3 regions of the Serratia sp. AS12 genome follow, and region 1 is predicted to be linked to each of the others. Evidence: predicted binding sites of a transcription regulator. Region 1 holds the regulator's gene; each other region holds the start of a gene.

Region 1 (6,539 bases):
TCTGCTGGTCGGCGTGGTACCGATCGTTAACCTGGAGTGGATCCAAAAACTGATCCGCGATACCGGCGAGCGTGGCCATTCACGTGAGGCGGTGATGGATTCGGTGGTGCGTTCGATGGAAGACTATATCAACTACATCACGCCGCAGTTCTCGCGCACCCACATTAACTTCCAGCGCGTGCCGACGGTGGATACCTCCAACCCGTTCGCCGCCAAAGCCATTCCTTCACTGGATGAAAGCTTCGTGGTGATTCACTTCCGCGGGCTGGATCAGATCGATTTCCCTTACCTGCTGGCGATGCTGCAAGGCTCTTTTATCTCGCACATCAATACGCTGGTGGTGCCGGGCGGCAAAATGGGGCTGGCGATGGAGCTGATCATGGCGCCGCTGGTGCAGCAACTGCTGGAAGGCAAAAAAATCGGGTAATGGGTCGGAGCGCGGCGGCAAGCCGCGCCCCTTTATTCTTACGCGTTACGCTACGTCGCGGATTTCAAAGCTGTGAGTCACGCTGGCAGCCTTGTTCAGCATCAACGATACCGAGCAGTATTTCTCGGCGGAGAGGTTCACCGCACGTTCCACGATATTGTCGGTCAGATCTTTGCCGGTCACGATAAAATGCAGGTTGATATGGGTAAAGATGCGCGGCACTTCTTCACGCCGTTCGGAGGTCAATTTTACCTCGCAATCACGCACATCATTACGCCCTTTCTTCAGGATCGACACCACGTCGATAGCGCTGCATCCCCCCACCGACATCAACACCATTTCCATCGGGCTGGGTGCTTTATCGCCGGCGTTGCCGTCCATCAACACCTGATGGCCAGACGCGGATTCCCCCAGAAACGTCAACCCTTCCACCCACTTAACTCTTGCCTGCATATTGGTCACTCCGATTAATTTCTTAAAATCAGAGTACGCTTTCGCATAGAAACTGGCAACGGAACCTGATGCTAGTCATGCGCGAGCAAGACAACACGAGACACCCGCCTCACTCTGTGCTACAAACAGAGCCGCAATAAATCTTTCCGGGACACTGATTTCAGGGAAACTCCCAGAGAAAGGCTCCTTTACCGGTATGTTAATAGAATGTAGCTTGCAGCTCTCCCGGCAAGTTAATATGCTAGAGCAACAGCGTATATTTATGACACGCCTCAAAACCTGCTGCCAGCCACCCTTAAAACAACGGCGACAGCACGTTTTACAGGGAACTCTGACCCCTGTGACACAAGGCAGCGATAACAACAGAGGATAACAGCGAATGGTTCTCGGCAAACCGCAAACAGACCCTACACTCGAATGGTTCCTGTCTCATTGCCATATCCACAAATATCCATCCAAAAGTACGCTGATTCACCAAGGTGAAAAAGCCGAAACGCTTTACTACATCGTAAAAGGCTCCGTCGCGGTGCTGATTAAAGATGAAGAAGGTAAAGAGATGATCCTGTCCTACCTTAACCAGGGGGATTTCATCGGCGAGCTTGGATTATTTGAAGAAGGCCAGGAGCGTAGCGCCTGGGTCAGGGCGAAAACCGCCTGTGAAGTGGCTGAGATTTCTTACAAGAAATTCCGCCAACTGATTCAGGTCAACCCGGACATCCTGATGCGCCTGTCAGCGCAGATGGCAAGCCGCCTGCAAGTGACCTCAGAGAAAGTGGGTAACCTTGCTTTCCTGGACGTTACCGGCCGCATCGCGCAAACGTTGCTGAACCTGGCGAAACAGCCCGATGCCATGACCCACCCCGACGGCATGCAGATCAAAATCACCCGCCAGGAAATTGGTCAGATCGTCGGTTGTTCACGTGAAACCGTCGGCCGCATTCTGAAAATGCTGGAAGATCAAAACCTGATCTCCGCCCACGGCAAAACCATTGTCGTTTACGGCACGCGTTAATCACTGAAAAAACGGCGCGATGATTCGCGCCGTTTTTTTATGCCCCGACCGATCATGTGGCGTCGACTGATTTACCACCCGGAAGTCAATTACGCACTGCGGCAAACGCTGGTGCTGTGTCTGCCGGTGCTCCTTGGCCTGCTGATCGGCCACCTGCAACTCGGCCTGCTGTTTTCCCTGGTTCCCGCCTGCTGTAACATCGCCGGGCTGGACACGCCCCACAAACGTTTTTTCAAACGCCTGATCGTCGGCGGTTCACTGTTTGCACTCAGCAGCCTGTTGCTGCAACAGGCGTTGCTCTGGCAATTGCCGCTGCCGGCGTTGATGCTTGGCCTGGCTCTGCTGCTCGGTGTCAGCGGCGAAATCAGCCCATTACATGCCCGCCTGCTCCCCGCCGCGTTGATCGCCGCCATCTTTTCTCTCAGCATGGCCGGCACGGTGCCACTGTGGTACGCCCCCTTACTGTATGTGGTGGGTACCGCCTGGTACGGCCTGTTCACCTGGTTCTGGTTCAAGCTGTGGAAAGAACAGCCGATGCGCGAATCGCTGAGCCAGCTTTATCTGGAACTGGCGGACTACTTTGAAGCCAAGTATTCCCTGTTAACCCAACATACCGATCCGCAAACCGCGTTACCGCCATTGCTGGTGCGCCAGCAAAAAGTGATGGACCTGATCAGCTTGCTGTATCAGCAGCTCAACTTTTTGCCGCACGCCAATAATCTCGAGCAAAAACGCCTGCAGCGAACCTTTCAGGTCGCGCTGGATTTACAAGAACACATTACCGTCAGCCTGCACCTGCCGGAAGAAGTGCAAAAACTGGTGGAGCAAAGCCAGGCCGAGGCGATTATCCGCCGCAATGCGCAGGTGATTGCCGGCCGGCTGCGCACGGTGGCGCACGATATTCTCTATCATCAATACTCCCAGCGCTTCAGTATGACCAACGAGCTGGCAGCATTGGAAAAAGTGGCCGCACAGCATCCCGACAATCCAGTGGGTCAGTTCTGTTACTACCACTTCAGCCGCATCGCTCGCCTGCTGCGCACCCAGCATCCGTTATACCGTCGCGACCTGATGGCCAATCAAAACCGCCTGCCGTTCTGGCCGGCGCTGTTCAGCTACCTGTCGTTCAAATCCAACGCCCTGCGCAATGCGGCACGGCTGGGGGTAATGCTGGCGGCAGGCAGCAGCCTGGGAATGGTTTTCAATCTGCCAAAACCTTACTGGATCCTGCTGACCGTCATGCTGGTGAGCCAGAACGGCTACAACGCCACCCGGGTTCGCATCCAGCACCGTGCACTCGGCACGTTGGCCGGGCTGGTAATCGCCGCCGGGTTGCTGCAGTTGCAAATGCCCGAGGGCGCTACCCTGAGCGTGATGCTGGTCATTACGCTGGCGGCCTATCTGGTTTCGCGTAAAAACTACGGGCTGGCGGTGATTGGCTTTACGGTGACGGCGGTCTATACCCTGCAACTGCTGGCGCTGAACGGCACACATTTCCTGATCCCCCGCCTGATAGACACCCTGATCGGCTGCGTGTTGGTGTTCGGCGGCACCATCTGGCTGTGGCCACAGTGGCAAAGCGGCCTGCTGCGCAAGAACGCCCATCAGGCGCTGGAGAAAGATCAACAGGCACTGCGCCTGCTGCTGGAAGAGCAGGAACCCGATCCCAGCGCGCTGGCCTATGCGCGCATGCAGGTGAACCAGGCGCACAACGCGCTGTTCACCTCATTGAATCAGGCAATGCAGGAGCCGGGGTTTGAATCCAGCTATCTGGCGGATATGCGCCTGTGGGTAACGCACAGTCAGTTTATTGTCGAACACCTGAACGCGATGACCATTCTGGCGCGCGAGCACTATATGCTGACGCCCAAGCTGGCGCAGGAGTATCTGCAAACCTGCGAGATAGCGCTGCAAAGCTGCCAGCAGCGGCTGGAATACGATGGACCAAGCAGCGGCAACAGCATCATGCAGCCACCGGATTTGCACCCGGAAATGCCGGTTACCGAAATGGAGCGCCACCTGCGCCGCATTCTGTCCCACCTGAGCGTCATGCACACCATTTCGTCGCTGGCCTGGCGCCAGCGCCCCCATCATGGCATCTGGCTGAAACGTAAACTGCGCGATCAATAAGGGCGCCCTGCGGCGCCCCTTGTCATCCCGAAATAAGATTACGCGTTAATCACGTCCTGTACCGCCAGTTCAAACAGCGCCATGCCATCATCGATGTCTTTCAGCTCCACAACCAAAGAAGGCGCAAAGCGGATCACATTAGGGCCGGCGTTGAGGATCATCAGCCCGCGCGCGGCGGCGGCGGTGAGGAAATCGCGCGCCTTGCCGTGATACGGCGGAGTCAGCTCTGCGCCAATCAACAAGCCCATGCCGCGAATGTCGCTGAAAATATCGTATTTCTCGCCAATTTTCTGCAGTGCCTGCACGTACAGATGATGACGTTGTTCGATGCCGCTCAGCACTTCCGGGGTATTGATCACGTCCAGCGCCGCTTCCGCCACCGCACAGGCCAGCGGATTACCGCCGTAAGTGGTGCCATGCGTACCCACCTGCATCACCGAGGCAATCTCTTCGGTGGTCAACATGGCGCTGACCGGGAAACCGCCGCCCAGCGCTTTGGCGGTGGTGAGAATATCCGGCGTCACGCCATAATGCATATAGGCGAACAGCTTGCCGCTGCGGCCCATACCGCTTTGTACTTCGTCGAACACCAGCAGCGCCTGGTGCTTATCGCACAATTCGCGCACGCCTTTGAGGAATTCGGCGTCCACCGGGGTGATCCCCCCTTCGCCCTGGATCGGCTCCATCACCACCGCACAGGTGTGGTCGTCCATCACCGCTTTTACCGCCGCCAGATCGTTGAACGGCACATGCACGATATCCGCCGGTTTTGGGCCAAAACCATCAGAATATTTGGCCTGCCCGCCCACTGAAACGGTGAACAGCGTACGGCCGTGAAAGGCGTTATAAAACGCGATGATCTTGGTTTTATAGGGGCTGTGGCGGCTAATGGCGTAGTGGCGCGCCAGCTTGAAGGCCGCTTCATTGGCTTCCGCGCCTGAGTTGGCGAAAAACACCCGATCGGCAAAGGTGGCATCAATCAGTTTGCCGGCCAGGCGCAGCGCCGGTTCATTGGTAAAAACATTACTGGTATGCCACAGAGTCTCGCCCTGCTGCTTCAGCGCCTCAACCAAGGCTGGATGGCAGTGCCCTAACGCCGTGACCGCAATACCGCCGGAGAAATCGATGTACTCTTTCCCCTGCTGGTCCCACACGCGGCTGCCTTTGCCCTTCACCGGGACAAACTGGGCAGGTGCATAAACAGGCAAGATAACCTGATCGAAAGTACTGCGGCTTACTGGGTATTTTTCGGTCATTATGGGGTCCACCCTAAAAGTGATTCGGTATTTTCACTGCCATTAAGTGAAAATATAATCACAAAATATGCATAAAAAACCAATAAAGGGCAAATGCAAATCGTCTTCGTCGGCAAAAAAAACCTAACTGATTAACTTTTAAGAAAATTATCCAGCAGTTGGTGACCCTGCTCGCTAAGGATGCTCTCCGGATGGAACTGCACACCCTCCAGCGCCAACTGACGGTGGCGGATGCCCATGATTTCATCGCGAACCCCGTCGCGCTCGCTCCAGGCGGTGACGTCAAAGCAGGCCGGCAGCGTGGCGGCTTCCAGCACCAGCGAGTGGTAGCGGGTAACGGTCAACGGGTTGTTCAGCCCGCGAAATACGCCGCTGTCGAGATGATGAATCGCCGAGGTTTTACCGTGCATCACCTCACGGGCGCGCACCACCTTTGCCCCAAACGCCTGGCCCAGCGCCTGATGCCCCAGGCAAACGCCGAGGATCGGCAATTTGCCGGCAAAATGACGGATCGCGGCCAGCGAGATGCCGGCTTCGTTCGGGGTGCAGGGGCCAGGGGAGATCACCAGACGCTGCGGCGCCAGCCGTTCGATATCGGCCAGTTGCAGCTCGTCGTTACGCTTTACCAGCACCTCGGCGCCTAATTCGCAAAAGTACTGGTAAAGGTTATAGGTAAAAGAGTCGTAGTTATCGATCAACAGCAGCATAGTGTTTCCAACGGACATCATCGTAGGGGGCAAATATCTCGCCCCGATTTACACAGGCGCAGTATACAACGCCCCTGCAATACTGCTGCTATCGATAATTTCCGCTTACTTTTTACGGCCGCCCATGATCGAGCCCAGCACGCCGCGCAGGATCTGGCGGCCGAGATCGCGCGCCATGCTCTTGGCGGCGGTCTGGACAATACCGTCGCGCTTGCCGCCGCGCGGGCCGGTGGAGCCGAACAGAATTTCGTTCAGGCCGCCCATCAGGCCACCGCCCGCCTGCTGTTGCGCCTGCGGTTGTTGCGCCTGCTGGCCCGGCTGCGGGCTGCCGACGGTGGCGAACCCTTCCGACGACAGCTTCTCATAAGCCGATTCGCGATCGACCATATCCTCGTAGCGGCCATACAGCGGTGACTTGTTAATTGCGCTGTTTAGCCCTTCAGCCCCCAGCATGCCCATTTTGGACTCCGGCGCGATCACCATCGCACGCTCCACCACGTTAGGCCGCCCTTTCTCGTCGAGGAATGACACCAGCGCCTCGCCCACGCCCAATT
Region 2 (6,539 bases), 2.1 Mb from region 1:
GTCAGCGGCCCGCTGGCTGAAGATCCGATTCAGGAAACCATCACCTTTGACGATTTCGCCAAGGTTGATATGCGCATCGCCTTGATCAAGAGCGCCGACTTTGTCGAAGGCTCTGACAAACTGCTGAAACTGCAGTTGGATCTGGGCGGTGAGTCTCGTCAGATCTTCTCCGGCATCCGTTCCGCCTACCCGGATCCGAAAGCGCTCGAAGGCCGCCTGACCATCATGGTCGCCAACCTTGCGCCGCGCAAAATGCGTTTCGGCATCTCTGAAGGCATGGTGATGGCTGCCGGCCCAGGCGGCAAAGAGATCTTCCTGCTCAGCCCGGACAGCGGTGCTCAGCCAGGAATGCAGGTGAAGTAACCGCCGTTTCCGTTGCCTTAAGGGTCGAGCTGCTGCTCGGCCCTTTTTATTTGTGCCCCCCAAAAGACGCCAACGCAGGCAAATTTTATATGCCTCCCACAAGTGATATATTTCAGCATCATATATAGACGTCCAGACGTAAAGGCTGCTATAAATAATCCCTTACCGGGATAGCCATCACCTGCTTTTGGAGCCAATAATAATGAAAACGATAAAAACACCGCTACTGGCCATTGGCCTGCTGGCCGCCCTGCCACTGTTCGCCGCAGAATCGTCCACGCCGGCACCGGAGCCAACCGCCATTGCCCAGCATCAGGGGCCGATCCGCATTGCAGTGATCCGTAACCTGGGTTCCGACGACAACACCACTCAGTTTCTGGCCGGCGCCATTCAGGAAGGGCGTAAGCTGGGTTTCAAAGTGGATACCTTCCTCAGCAACGGTGACGACGCGCGTTTTCAAGATTTCGTGAACCAGGCCATCAGCCAAAAATATGACGGCATTATTCTCTCGCAGGGCCGCGCGCCCTATTCCACCGATTTGGTCAAACGCATTGCGGCGGCAGGCATTGCCGTCTCCGTGTTTGATACCGACGTCAGCGGCAGCATTCCCGGCGTAACGGTTTCGCAACAGGATGACGCTTCGCTGGCAAATGAGTCGTTCGGCCAACTGATTAAAGACTTCAACGGGAAAGCCAATATCATTAAGCTTTGGGTCGCCGGTTTCCCGCCGATGGAGCGCCGTCAGGCTGCCTACCAGCAGTTGCTGAGGCAAAATCCGGGCATTCACGAACTGGAATCGATCGGCGCAGTGTCATCGGACGTGCAGGGCGATACCGCCAACAAGGTTGGCGCGGTGCTGGCCAAGTATCCGAAAGGCAAGATTGACGCAATCTGGGGTACCTGGGACGCCTTTAGCCAGGGCGCCTACAAGGCACTGAAAGAAAATGGCCGTACCGAAATCAAACTGTACAGCATCGATATTTCCAATCAGGATCTGCAACTGATGCGCGAAGCCAATAGCCCGTGGAAAGTCAGCGTAGCGGTGGATACCAAGCTGATTGGTGCGGTAAACCTGCGTCTGGTAGCGAACAAGATTGCCGGCGAACCGACGCCTGCAACCTATGAGTTCAAGGCTGCGTCTATTCCGCAGGCGTTGTTGGCCAGCCAGCCGGGGCCGATCAACGTAGCCGGGCTGGCAAAAATCATTCCGGGCTGGGGCAGCAGCAGCGATTTTATCCAGCCGTGGTTCGCCACGCTACAGGCCAAATCGGGCAAATAATCTCTTTCGCTTATCCCCAGGTAGAGTATGGGCGCTGCATGCAGCGCCCATATTGATCGGGGCAACAGCAGCCTGAAAGCGGCGATATAACCTCTTTTTTTCACACAACATCTTCCCAGTCGGCCAAAATGAGCTATGTTATCAACATCGCTTAATAGCTGTATGCATAAACAGGTCCGACATGAAGGGATTCCCACCGCTGATCATCGCACTGCTGGCTAGTTCGCTGGTGTTGACCATTGGCCGCGGCGTCACGCTGCCGTTCATTACTATTTACCTCACCGGGCATTTCCACCTGTTGCCGAAAAGCGTCGGCATTATTCTGGGCATCAGCCTGGCGATCGGCATTTTCGCCAGCCTGTATGGCGGCTATCTGGTGGACAAGTTCAACAAAAACACACTGATCCTGCTTTCCATTTTACTGTTCGCCCTGAGCTTTTTCGCCATCCCGTGGATCCCGCGCCCAGGGGGTATCGTTCTGGTGCTGGCGATTCTGCATACTGCCTACTCGGTGCTGGGCATCACCATTAAGGCGTGCTTTGCCGACTGGCTGCCCGTCACTCAGCGTATAAAAGCCTTTTCGCTCAACTACACGCTGGTAAATGTCGGCTGGGCTGTGGGGTCATCTCTGGGCGTTATGGTGGCCGGGCTGAACCCGCTGCTGCCGTTCTACCTCTCCGGTGGGCTGGCCTTATTGACGGTGGCGACACTGAGCTTTCGTCTGCGTGGGCAGTTGCACGCAAGGCAACCCGCGGCCACCGAATCTGCGCCGACCACATTGCCTGATTTTCGTCAGACGCTGACCATCCTGCGCAGCGATCGTCGGCTAATCTACTTTACGCTCGGCAGTACGCTGGGGGCAGTCGTTTTCGGCCAGTTCACCGGCTATCTGTCGCAATACCTGATTATCGTCTCGAACGCCGAATTCGCGTACAAAATCATTGGCGTGGTGATGATCGTCAATGCCTGTATCGTCATCGCGTTGCAGTATCTGCTGAGCCGGGGCATGCGTCAGGAAAACATGCTGCGCTGGCTGGCGCTGGGCACACTCTTTTTCATTGTCGGGCTGGTCGGTTTCATGCTGGCGGGGCAATCCGTCTGGCTGTGGGCCGTGGCCATGGCGATATTCACGCTGGGGGAGATTATCGTTATCCCGGTGGAATATATGTTTATCGACTTTATCGCACCAGCACATCTGAAGGGCAGCTACTACGGCGTGCAAAACCTCAGTGCGTTGGGGGGCGCCATCAACCCGGTGCTCTGCGGTTTTATCCTCAGCTACGCCGCACCGCCATTGATGTTTCTGATGTTGATTGCCGCCGCGTTATTGAGCCTGCTATTCTTTTTCCTCGGCCATCGGCTGGCGCAAAAACAGCAACCGAATGCGATCGCCACCCACGTGGAATAAGGCCGCGCGCGACCTTTCGCCAGTGCTGTCAACCTGCCTAACTGGCATGGATGTCATAGAGAGAATTCATGGTGTGATTTGTGGCGCAGGTCACAGTTTAATTGTATGATGAATACATCAGTTAAACGGGAAAAGGTGATGGTCAACGTGCTTGCACTGTGCTGGAAATACCTGAGGGCAATCGTCCTTATCTACCTCTGCTTGTTTGCCGGCAATGCCATCGCAGCGCTACTGCCGATCGCCATTCCCGGTAGCATTATCGGCATGCTGATCCTGTTTGCCCTGCTCTCCAGCCAAATTTTGCCGGCGAAATGGGTCAAGCCCGGCTGTCATCTGCTGATCCGTTATATGGTGCTGCTGTTCGTGCCGATTGGCGTCGGCGTGATGAACTATTACGATGAAATCATCGAACATCTCAGCCCGCTGGTGGTTTCCTGCGTTATCAGCACCCTGATGGTGCTTATCGTCGTCGCCTGCACCTCTCATTATTTTCACCGTGAACGTAAAATCATCGGCAGTGACGATCCTGCGGAGGGTAAAAAATGATCCATGAAATCTGGTGGTCATTGCCGTTGACGCTGTTGGTCTACTTTGCGGCTCGCTGGCTGGCTCAGCGGCTGAAGATGCCGCTGCTGAACCCGTTGCTGGTTTCCATGGCGGTGATCATTCCCCTGCTGCTGCTGACCGGCGTTCCCTATGAACGCTATTTTCAGGGCAGCAAAATTCTCAACGATTTGCTGCAACCGGCGGTGGTGGCGCTAGCCTTCCCGCTGTATGAGCAGTTGCATCAGATCCGCGCCCGCTGGAAGTCGATTATCGCAGTGTGCTTTATCGGCAGCATGACGGCGATGATCAGCGGCGGCGCCATCGCGCTGTGGATGGGCGCAACGCCCGAGATTGCCGCGTCAATCATGCCGAAATCCGTCACTACGCCGATCGCCATGGCGGTAGCGGGATCCCTTGGCGGCATCCCCGCAATCAGTGCCGTCTGCGTTATTTTCGCCGGCATCTTCGGGTCGGTATTTGGTCATTCGTTGTTCAGAGGGCTGAAAATCACCACCCGTTCGGCACGCGGCCTGGCGATGGGCACCGCTTCGCATGCCATAGGCACGGCACGCTGTGCGGAAATGGACTATCAGGAAGGCGCTTTCAGTTCGCTGGCGCTGGTGATCTGCGGGATTATTACTTCGCTGCTGGCGCCCTTTGTCTTCCCGGTGCTACTGCATTTGTTCGGTTAACGGGTTATAAACTTGCGATACATCTCGCATTTATCGTTTTCATTGCATTGATTTCATCAATAAAGAGATATAAATCACACTTTATTGCTTCAAGGCTGCCTAAAATGTTATCCCGTTAACCTGTAGAGAGATTTTCTATGCATCCGCGTTTTCACACTGCTTTCGGCGAACTGTCCGCGACATTGCAATCCATCCTGCTGCCTTATTTTGATGCGCCCGATTTCCCGGCCATGTTCAGAGCGGAGCAGGTAGACGCGATCAAGCAGCGCTGCGGGCTGGATGATGATGCTCTGGCATTTGCCCTGCTGCCTTTGGCGGCCGCCTGCTCGTTAGCGCCGATCTCTCATTTCCACGTCGGTGCCATTGCCCGCGGCCAGAGCGGCAATCTCTATTTTGGCGCCAATATGGAGTTCAGCGGTGCGCCGATGCAACAAACCATTCATGCAGAACAGTGTGCCGTGACCCACGCCTGGTTACGCGGTGAACCTGGCCTGGTCTCGATCACCGTTAACTACACGCCTTGCGGCCACTGCCGTCAGTTTATGAACGAACTGAACAGCGGTGCCGGCCTGCAAATTCGCCTGCCCGGCCGTGAGCCTGCCACGCTTGGCGACTATCTGCCGGATTCGTTCGGCCCGAAAGATCTGGATATCGCCACGCTGCTGATGGACCGGGTCGATCAGGGCTACCAGTTGACGCTGTCTGACGAACTGGAGAAAGCCGCGCTGGCCGCCGCTAACCAGAGCCATGCGCCCTACAGCAACGCCCACAGCGGTGTCGCGCTGGAGGCCGAAGACGGCACGATTTACGCCGGGCGCTATGCGGAGAACGCTGCCTTTAACCCAAGCCTGCCGCCGCTGCAAGCTGCGTTGATTCTGCTGAACGTCTCCGGACGCGACTGCCGGAAAATCCGCCGCGCGGTACTGGCTGAGCCACAAACCGCTATCCTCACCCAGTGGGACGCGACCCGTGCCACCCTGGAAGCGCTGGGTTGCCAAAACGTCAGCCGCATCACTTTCTGATCCCGATCACGGCGGTGCCGCCCGGCACCGCTGTTAACAGCCCCGTAAGCCGATTACAATGGCATTCACGTCTTAAAACACTTTCTTTAGTTAAATTAGGGCGTGATCGTCGATAATTACGCCAATTTACCTCATGATCCGATAACAATTGCTGTACATATTTTCCCGATCTTTTAGGATCGGCATCATAAAAGTTATCCGATACGTTGAAGAGCAAAACAATGGAACTTGAATACGAAAGCAAACGCCCCCTCTACATCCCTTACGCCGGCCCGATTCTGCTGGAATTTCCGCTGCTGAACAAAGGCAGCGCCTTCACTGAAGATGAACGCAGCCATTTCAACCTGCACGGTTTACTGCCTGAAGCGGTGGAAACCATCGAAGAACAGGTTGAGCGCGCCTATCGTCAGTATCAGGATTTCAAGAACGATAACGACAAGCACATCTATCTGCGCAATATCCAGGATACCAACGAAACCCTGTTCTACCGCCTGCTGGACGCGCATCTGAGCGAGATGATGCCCATCATTTACACCCCGACGGTCGGTGAGGCCTGTGAGCATTTCTCCGATATCTACCGCCGCGCGCGCGGGCTGTTTATCTCCTACCCAAACCGCGATCGCATCGACGACATGCTGCAAAACGCCACCAAGCAAAACGTCAAAGTGATCGTGGTCACCGACGGTGAGCGTATTCTCGGCCTGGGCGATCAGGGCATCGGCGGCATGGGCATTCCTATCGGCAAGCTGTCGCTGTATACCGCCTGTGGCGGCATCAGCCCGGCCTATACCCTGCCGGTCGTACTGGACGTCGGCACCAACAACCCGCAGCGCCTGAACGATCCGCTGTACATGGGCTGGCGCCACCCGCGCATCTCCGGCGATGAATACCACGCCTTTGTCGAAGAGTTCATTCAGGCCGTAAAACGCCGCTGGCCAAATGTGCTGCTGCAGTTCGAAGACTTCGCGCAAAACAACGCCACTCCGCTGTTGAACCGCTATCGCGATGAGATTTGCTGCTTCAACGACGATATTCAGGGCACCGCAGCGGTCACCTTGGGCAGCCTGATCGCCGCCAGCCGCGCCGCCGGCAGCCAGTTGCGCGACCAAACCGTGACCTTCCTTGGCGCCGGTTCAGCCGGTTGCGGCATCGCCGAACAGATTATCGCGCAGATGAAATCCGAAGGGTTGAGCGAAGACGAAGCGCGCGCCCAGGTCTTCATGGTGGAC
Region 3 (6,539 bases), 2.1 Mb from region 1:
CGGTTTTTTGAGTAGCGGTAGTCGCGTGAACGGTAGTCATCAGACCTTCGACGATGCCGAAGTTGTCGTTGATAACTTTAGCCAGCGGAGCCAGGCAGTTGGTGGTGCAAGATGCGTTGGAAACGATATCCTGGCCAGCATATTTTTCAAAGTTTGCGCCACGTACGAACATTGGGGTCGCATCTTTTGAAGGGCCGGTCAGAACAACTTTCTTAGCGCCTGCAGTGATGTGTTTACGTGCAGTTTCGTCGGTCAGGAAGATACCGGTCGCTTCTGCAACAACGTCAACACCCACTTCGTTCCACTTCAGGTTAGCCGGGTCTTTCTCTGCGGTAACACGGATGGTTTTGCCGTTAACAACCAGATGGCCGTCTTTGACTTCTACCGTGCCGTTGAAACGGCCGTGAGTAGAGTCATATTTCAGCATGTAAGCCATGTACTCTGCGTCCAACAGGTCGTTGATTGCAACGATCTCGATGTCAGAACGTTCTTGAGCAGCACGGAAAACAATGCGACCGATACGGCCAAAACCGTTGATACCTACTTTGATAGTCATATATTCCACCAGCTATTTGTTAGTGAATAAAAGGTTGGTTGTAAAATTACAAAAACCTTACCAAGCGTCAAGCGGAATCGTGTCAATTCTTGCTGCAAATCAAATCTCGGGGCTTGATCTGCATGCTTATTGCACATTCCGTTTGCGTTCGGCCTCATCCGTTATATGGGGTCAAACCGCCAAGTATAAAGTCACCCTGCTTAATATATGTGATCGGTATCACATAATGTCGCGGCGTGACCTTTATGCGCTACAGTTTAGGCCAAAAAGCACTGCAATGTTGTTAATTTTTTGTTATTATTACTCATTGTTTTCGTTGACATTATCCACATTCAGAGAATCACGCAAATGGCTAAAGACACAACCCCTGACCATCCGGCCACGGAACTGAATGAAATCCAACGTTATGTGACCCAGGAACGGGGCACTGAAGCGCCGTACTCCGGTAAATTGCTGCACAATAAGCGCGAGGGTGTATACCATTGCCTGTGTTGCAACCATCCGCTGTTCTATTCCGACAGCAAGTATGACTCCGGCTGCGGCTGGCCAAGCTTCTATGAGCCGGTATCCGACGATGCGATTCGTTATATTGATGATAATTCGCACAATATGCATCGAATCGAGATTCGATGCGGCCACTGTGACGCTCATCTGGGGCACGTATTTCCCGACGGCCCGCAGCCTACCGGTGAACGCTTCTGCGTTAACTCGGCTTCGCTGAGTTTTACCGACGCTGAGAACGGCGAAAAAACCGCCGGCTGAGGATTATTCAGCCAGAAAAATCGATTCAGCTAATTATTCTTCCACGAGTGAGGAAATGCTCTGATGGACGTGAAAGACCTGATTGCCGCAATGACCCCGGAAATCTATCAGCGCCTGGCGCAGGCGGTAGAACTGGGTAAATGGCCAGACGGCGTTGCGCTGACGCCGGAACAGAAAGAAAACAGTCTGCAGGCGGTGATGTTGTGGCAATCGTTGAACAATGCCGATCCGCAGCATATGACTATTGGCACCGACGGTCAGATAGTGATGAAGAGCAAGCAGGAACTGAAACAGCAGTTCGTTGCCGAACCGCTGGTTAAGTTGAAGCCGCAATAAATCTGACAGCAGGGCGATGGAAGCATCGCCCTGTGGTTTAGCGTTTCCCGTCGTTTATCCCCAATGATTCCGCCAACTGGTGTGCCAGTCGGTTGTTGTCGTCTGCGCCATACTCCCAGAACATGGCGCCGCCCAGCCCCTTGCTTTTAATGTAGTCAGCCTTGAGCGCGACCGAACGCGGGTTCTCATACGAAATAGCAAACAACGGTTTGCCCTCGGCGGATTGCAGGGTCAGGTAGGGGACCTTGGCGTCGCTGTCCCAATGGGCGCTGAAGCGCCGTTGCGGGTCGTTCAGCAGTTTGCTGACGATATCGTTGTACTTGAAATAACTGTCTTTGGTCAGATCCAGCCCCAGCGATTTGAACACGGCGGTTTCACGTGCGGTGAAATAGGGTTGGGTAACCGGATTTTTAGCCGCATCCGGTTTATCCCAATCGATGCCCGGCTCCGTAGCCCGTTTAGGTACCCGGCCATAAAAGCCGATGCCCAGATTCAACTGTGCGGGTTTCAGACCGGCTGCCAGGTAGTTATCCACCACGAAATTGGCGCTGTAACGATCGGCGGCGGCGACGGTTGGCCACTGTTTAGAATCATACAGGTTGGAATTGAAATACTGGGTGCCATACGCCATGTCGTAGGTCATCAGGTTGATGTAATCGAGATAGGGCGCAATGCCTTTCACGTCTACCCATTCCTGCGGACTTTTTGCGTTGGCGCCGACGGCGATGGTCAGCAATTTGCCTTGATCCAGTGCTTTATGCAGTTCCCCCAGCAGCAGGGTGAAGTTGGCGCGGTCCGTCGGTTGGCTTTCGACCAGGCCCCAGGCGCCGTTGACCGGATATTCCCAGTCGAGATCGATGCCGTCGAGGTGAAATTGTTTAATCACCTGTTGTACCGAACGGATAAAGATCGCCCGGCTTGCCGGTGTGGCGGCGGCGCCGGAAAAACCGCGTGCTCCCCAACCGCCAACGGAAAGCAGAACCTTCAGCTCTGGGTTTTGCTTACGCAATACTGGCAACAGTTTCAGATCGGCCTCAACCTTCGGCGATAAATAGATTTGATGCAGACGTGCCGGGTCTTTCAGCGCCGGATTGTTTTCCTCTTTCTCGTTGTTGTAAATCAGGCCGAAAGAGTAGTTGAGGTGGGTGATTTGGGTGACATCCAGCTTGTTGATATCGCCACCGGGGCCGGCAGTGACGTCACCGCCACCGTTAAAATAACCGACGGACAGGTAAGAGGCCGCGTGAGCCATGCCGGCTCCGGCCATACCTAACTGCACCGCTACCAGCAAAGGCAGCAGTTTACGGGGTAATGCCATGTTATCTCCTTTGGTCGACAAGGCCGACCGAAACCGCCTCAGGCGGTAACATAAAGCCGGGCTCAAAGGGGCCCCGGATGCGTATAACCGATTGATGCGAAGGCATCAGCGGCCATAACAGCAAAAGCGACGTCCAGGAACAAGATGTAATCACGGGAGAATGGTTGGAATGTGAGCGATGTCGAGATTTGCGCGGGGAGAGGAAGCGGGCGCGTGGGCGCCCAATGGAATCAATGTGCGATGAATTGTGACAGGGTAACGAGTTGTGCTCCGGCCAATTCCATTGCCTGGAACGCTTTTGGGCTGTCACCTGGCTGTAAATTGACGCCGCGGCAGCCGTCGGTAATCACTGAGGTCACATATCCCAGCTCCAGTGCATCCAGAACGCTGAACTTCACGCAGTAATCGGTCGCCAACCCCATGATAGCCAGATGAGTGATGCCCTGCGCCCTTAGCCAACTGTCCAGCGCGGTTTGCGCTCGGTGGCCGTTGTCAAAAAAGGCGCTGTAGCTGTCGATATCCGGGTTTTGGCCTTTACGGAATACCTCGGCAATGGCCTGTCGGTGCAACTGCGGATGCAATTGCGCCCCTGGGCTTTCCTGCACGCAGTGCACCGGCCACCACACCTGCGGCAATCCTTCCAGCTCACCTTGCGTGTTGACCTCAGTCCCTGAATTCACCGCAAAGCTGCGGTGATTGGCGGGGTGCCAGTCCTGGCAAGCGACCACCGGTTCACCGCGCGCCACGCAGGCGGCAATCGCCTGATTGGCGGCGATAACGGTGGCATCGCCGTCCGTCACCGCCAACGCGCCACCGTGGCAAAAATCATTTTGCAAGTCGATTAACAACAGGGCTGTTTTCATCTCGGCTCCGTAATCTGGGCAGGGTTAGCCCGTAATGCTCAGCTCGCCGCGCAGATTTTGCTGCATCTGACTGCGGATTTGTTCCGGCGTCAGCGGTTGGCTCAGCAAATAATGCAGTTTAGTCAACGCCGCTTCGACGGTCATGTCAAAGCCGCTGATAACCCCTGCATGGGCCAAGGCATTACCGGTAGCATAACCTTCCATGTTCACCCGGCCTGAGATGCATTGGGTCAGGTTCACCACCACGATACCGCGTTCGGACGCATCGCGTAATTCATCGACAAGCTCCGCTTTTTGCGGCGCATTGCCCACGCCATAAGAACGCAGAATCAGTGCTTTCACCGGTTGCAGCAGGAAGTTGCGCACCACAGCGCCGGAAATCCCCGGATAAATCGTCACCACGCCGATAGGTTGCGGCGTGATGTTGTGAACCTGCAGTTCGCCGTTGCAAACCGGGCTGTCGATGCCGTTCTGGCGGCGGATGTGAATCCCGGCTTCCAGCAGCGGCGGCAGATTGGGTGAAGCAAAGGCGTCGAAACCGTCTGCATGCGCTTTGGTGGTGCGATTACCGCGAAACAGTTTGTTGTTGAAGAACAGGCTGACTTCATTTACCGGATGATTGGCGGCCAGATAGAGCGAGTTCAGCAGGTTGGTTTGGCCATCTGAGCGCAGTTCTGCCAGCGGGATTTGCGAGCCGGTCACGATCACCGGTTTGTCCAGATTTTCCAGCATGAACGACAATGCTGAAGCGGTGAAGGCCATGGTGTCGGTGCCGTGCAGAATGACGAAGCCGTCATAGCTATCGTAATTCCGTTTGATGTCGTCGGCGATGTGCTGCCAATCTTCCGGCGTCATGTCCGAAGAGTCGATCAGCGGTGCGTATTCATGAATGGTGAAGTCCGGCATTTCCGGCCGGTGAAACTCGGGCATCAGCGCCAGTTGGCGTTGCAGGTGGCCGGAAACCGGAATGTAGCCCTGTTCAGAGCGTTGCATGCCGATGGTCCCGCCGGTGTAGGCGACGTAAATGGATTTTTTTTGCATAGTAATTGTTTTAACAGAAAATAAGATGGGCTGAATTATAGGGGGATAACGGCAGAAAAAAAGCCCGGCGTGTGCCGGGCTCAGGATTATTTTGTTAGCGGACTTCTCCGCAGGTCAAACAGATGGCATAGCGGTTTTGCGGATCGTTCAGATTATTGAACAATCCAGGTTGTTCTTTCACCGCCATGGCGACGGATGCCAGTGGAGCCGGCAGCATCGACTGAATGGCCGCCGGCAACATGGCGTGAATAGACACGCCAAACTGGCTGAGCACCATGTCGGTCAGGCTTGGGGTATCGACAAACCAGTTAAGCTGCCACTGTTTCAGCTTCGCCAACTCGGCGGCTTTCTTCACCGCATCGTCGAAATCGCCCAACTGATCGACCAGGCCATTGGCTTTGGCGTCACTGCCAAGCCACACGTGGCCTTGAGCTATCTGATCGACCTGTTGCGGCGTCATTTTGCGCGATTTGGCAACCAGATCGATAAAGTTCTTATACCCGTTCTCGATATTCAACTGCATCATTTGCGAGAACTCCGGCGGCAGCGCCTTGGTCACGGCGAGATCCGCCAGCGGCGAAGTTGCGACACCGTCGGTATGCACGCCGATGCTGTCCAGCGTTTGCTCGTAGGTATTGATTACCCCGAAGATGCCGATAGAACCGGTAAGGGTGCTCGGGCTGGCGATGATGTAGTCCGCGGGCGTAGAGGCCCAATAGCCGCCAGAGGCCGCCATGCCGCCCATCGACACCACCACAGGTTTGCCTGCGGCACGCACTGCAGCCAGTTCAGAACGGATCACTTCGGAGGCACTGACGCTGCCCCCTGGGCTGTTCACGCGGAACACCACCGCTTTGATTGCCGGGTCAAGACGAGCCTGGCGCAGCTCCGCAGCGGTAGTATCACCCCCAACGGCGCCCGGCGTTTGCGGGCCATCCATGATGGCGCCATTGGCAAACACCACGGCGATTTTGCCGCCCTGATCCGGCGTTGGTTTTGGCTGATAATCGTAGATGCTGGTGGCGTTGAAATCATTCGCCTGTTTATCCCAACCGAAGGTTTTGATCAGTTGATTCTCGATGACAGTGCGTGACGCCAGTTCATCCACCAATTTGCTGTCCAGCGCAAATTTGGCAGTATCCCCTCCGGCCGCCTGCAAGCCGGTCAGTACACCTGCTGCGCCCGGGAACAGCTGCTGCGGAGTGATCTGACGGTTGGCCGCCACGGTATCCAGATAGTTTTGCCACAGCCCGCCGATCCAACGGCTGTCGGCTTCGCGCGCCGCCGGTGACATATCGTCGCGGATCAGGGGCTCCACGGCTGACTTGTAGGTGCCGACGCGGAAGATATTGGTAGTGACCTTGAGTTTTTCCAACAGCGATTTGTAGTAAAGGTTGTTGGTGGCAAAACCGTGCAGGTCGACCGCGCCCTGCGGCGACAGGTAAACCTTGTTGGCGTAGCTGGCCAGATAATATTGCGTCTGGTTATAGCTGTCGCCGATGGCGAAGATCGGTTTACCGCTATCGCGGAATTCGCGCAGTGCTTTGCCGATGTACTGCAGCGAAGGCTGATCGGCGCCGGCAAAGTCATTCAACTGCAATACCATGCCGGTAATGTTTTTATCGTCTTTGGCCTTGCGGATGCTGTCGACCACGTCGAACAG

Evidence for each region. The regulator CRP, encoded in region 1, controls carbon source genes, mostly activating them, when cyclic AMP is high. The targets are predictions, from matches to a motif close to ATGTGANNNNNNTCACAT.
Region 2: the regulator CRP is predicted to act here: its motif matches at 3,129-3,146, upstream of SERAS12_RS07785 (CidA/LrgA family protein).
Region 3: the regulator CRP is predicted to act here: its motif matches at 764-781, upstream of msrB (peptide-methionine (R)-S-oxide reductase MsrB).

What each region holds. Positions count from the first base shown of each region.
Region 1 covers NC_015566.1:5,035,762-5,042,300, forward strand. Annotated here, with positions in the region: gene SERAS12_RS23345 (phosphoribulokinase) at 1-427, shown strand, start outside; gene SERAS12_RS23350 (OsmC family protein) at 473-880, opposite strand; gene crp (cAMP-activated global transcriptional regulator CRP) at 1,260-1,892, shown strand; gene SERAS12_RS23360 (YccS/YhfK family putative transporter) at 1,947-4,022, shown strand; gene SERAS12_RS23365 (aspartate aminotransferase family protein) at 4,061-5,278, opposite strand; gene SERAS12_RS23370 (aminodeoxychorismate synthase component II) at 5,410-5,985, opposite strand; gene SERAS12_RS23375 (helicase HerA-like domain-containing protein) at 6,091-6,539, opposite strand, start outside.
Region 2 covers NC_015566.1:1,650,924-1,657,462, reverse strand. Annotated here, with positions in the region: gene metG (methionine--tRNA ligase) at 1-363, shown strand, start outside; gene SERAS12_RS07795 (sugar ABC transporter substrate-binding protein) at 566-1,642, shown strand; gene SERAS12_RS07790 (MFS transporter) at 1,824-3,050, shown strand; gene SERAS12_RS07785 (CidA/LrgA family protein) at 3,189-3,596, shown strand; gene SERAS12_RS07780 (CidB/LrgB family autolysis modulator) at 3,593-4,288, shown strand; gene cdd (cytidine deaminase) at 4,426-5,310, shown strand; gene SERAS12_RS07770 (NAD-dependent malic enzyme) at 5,532-6,539, shown strand, end outside.
Region 3 covers NC_015566.1:2,953,071-2,959,609, reverse strand. Annotated here, with positions in the region: gene gapA (glyceraldehyde-3-phosphate dehydrogenase) at 1-556, opposite strand, end outside; gene msrB (peptide-methionine (R)-S-oxide reductase MsrB) at 905-1,318, shown strand; gene SERAS12_RS13775 (YeaC family protein) at 1,382-1,654, shown strand; gene SERAS12_RS13770 (glycoside hydrolase family 18 protein) at 1,692-2,972, opposite strand; gene pncA (bifunctional nicotinamidase/pyrazinamidase) at 3,203-3,835, opposite strand; gene ansA (asparaginase) at 3,860-4,876, opposite strand; gene sppA (signal peptide peptidase SppA) at 4,971-6,539, opposite strand, start outside.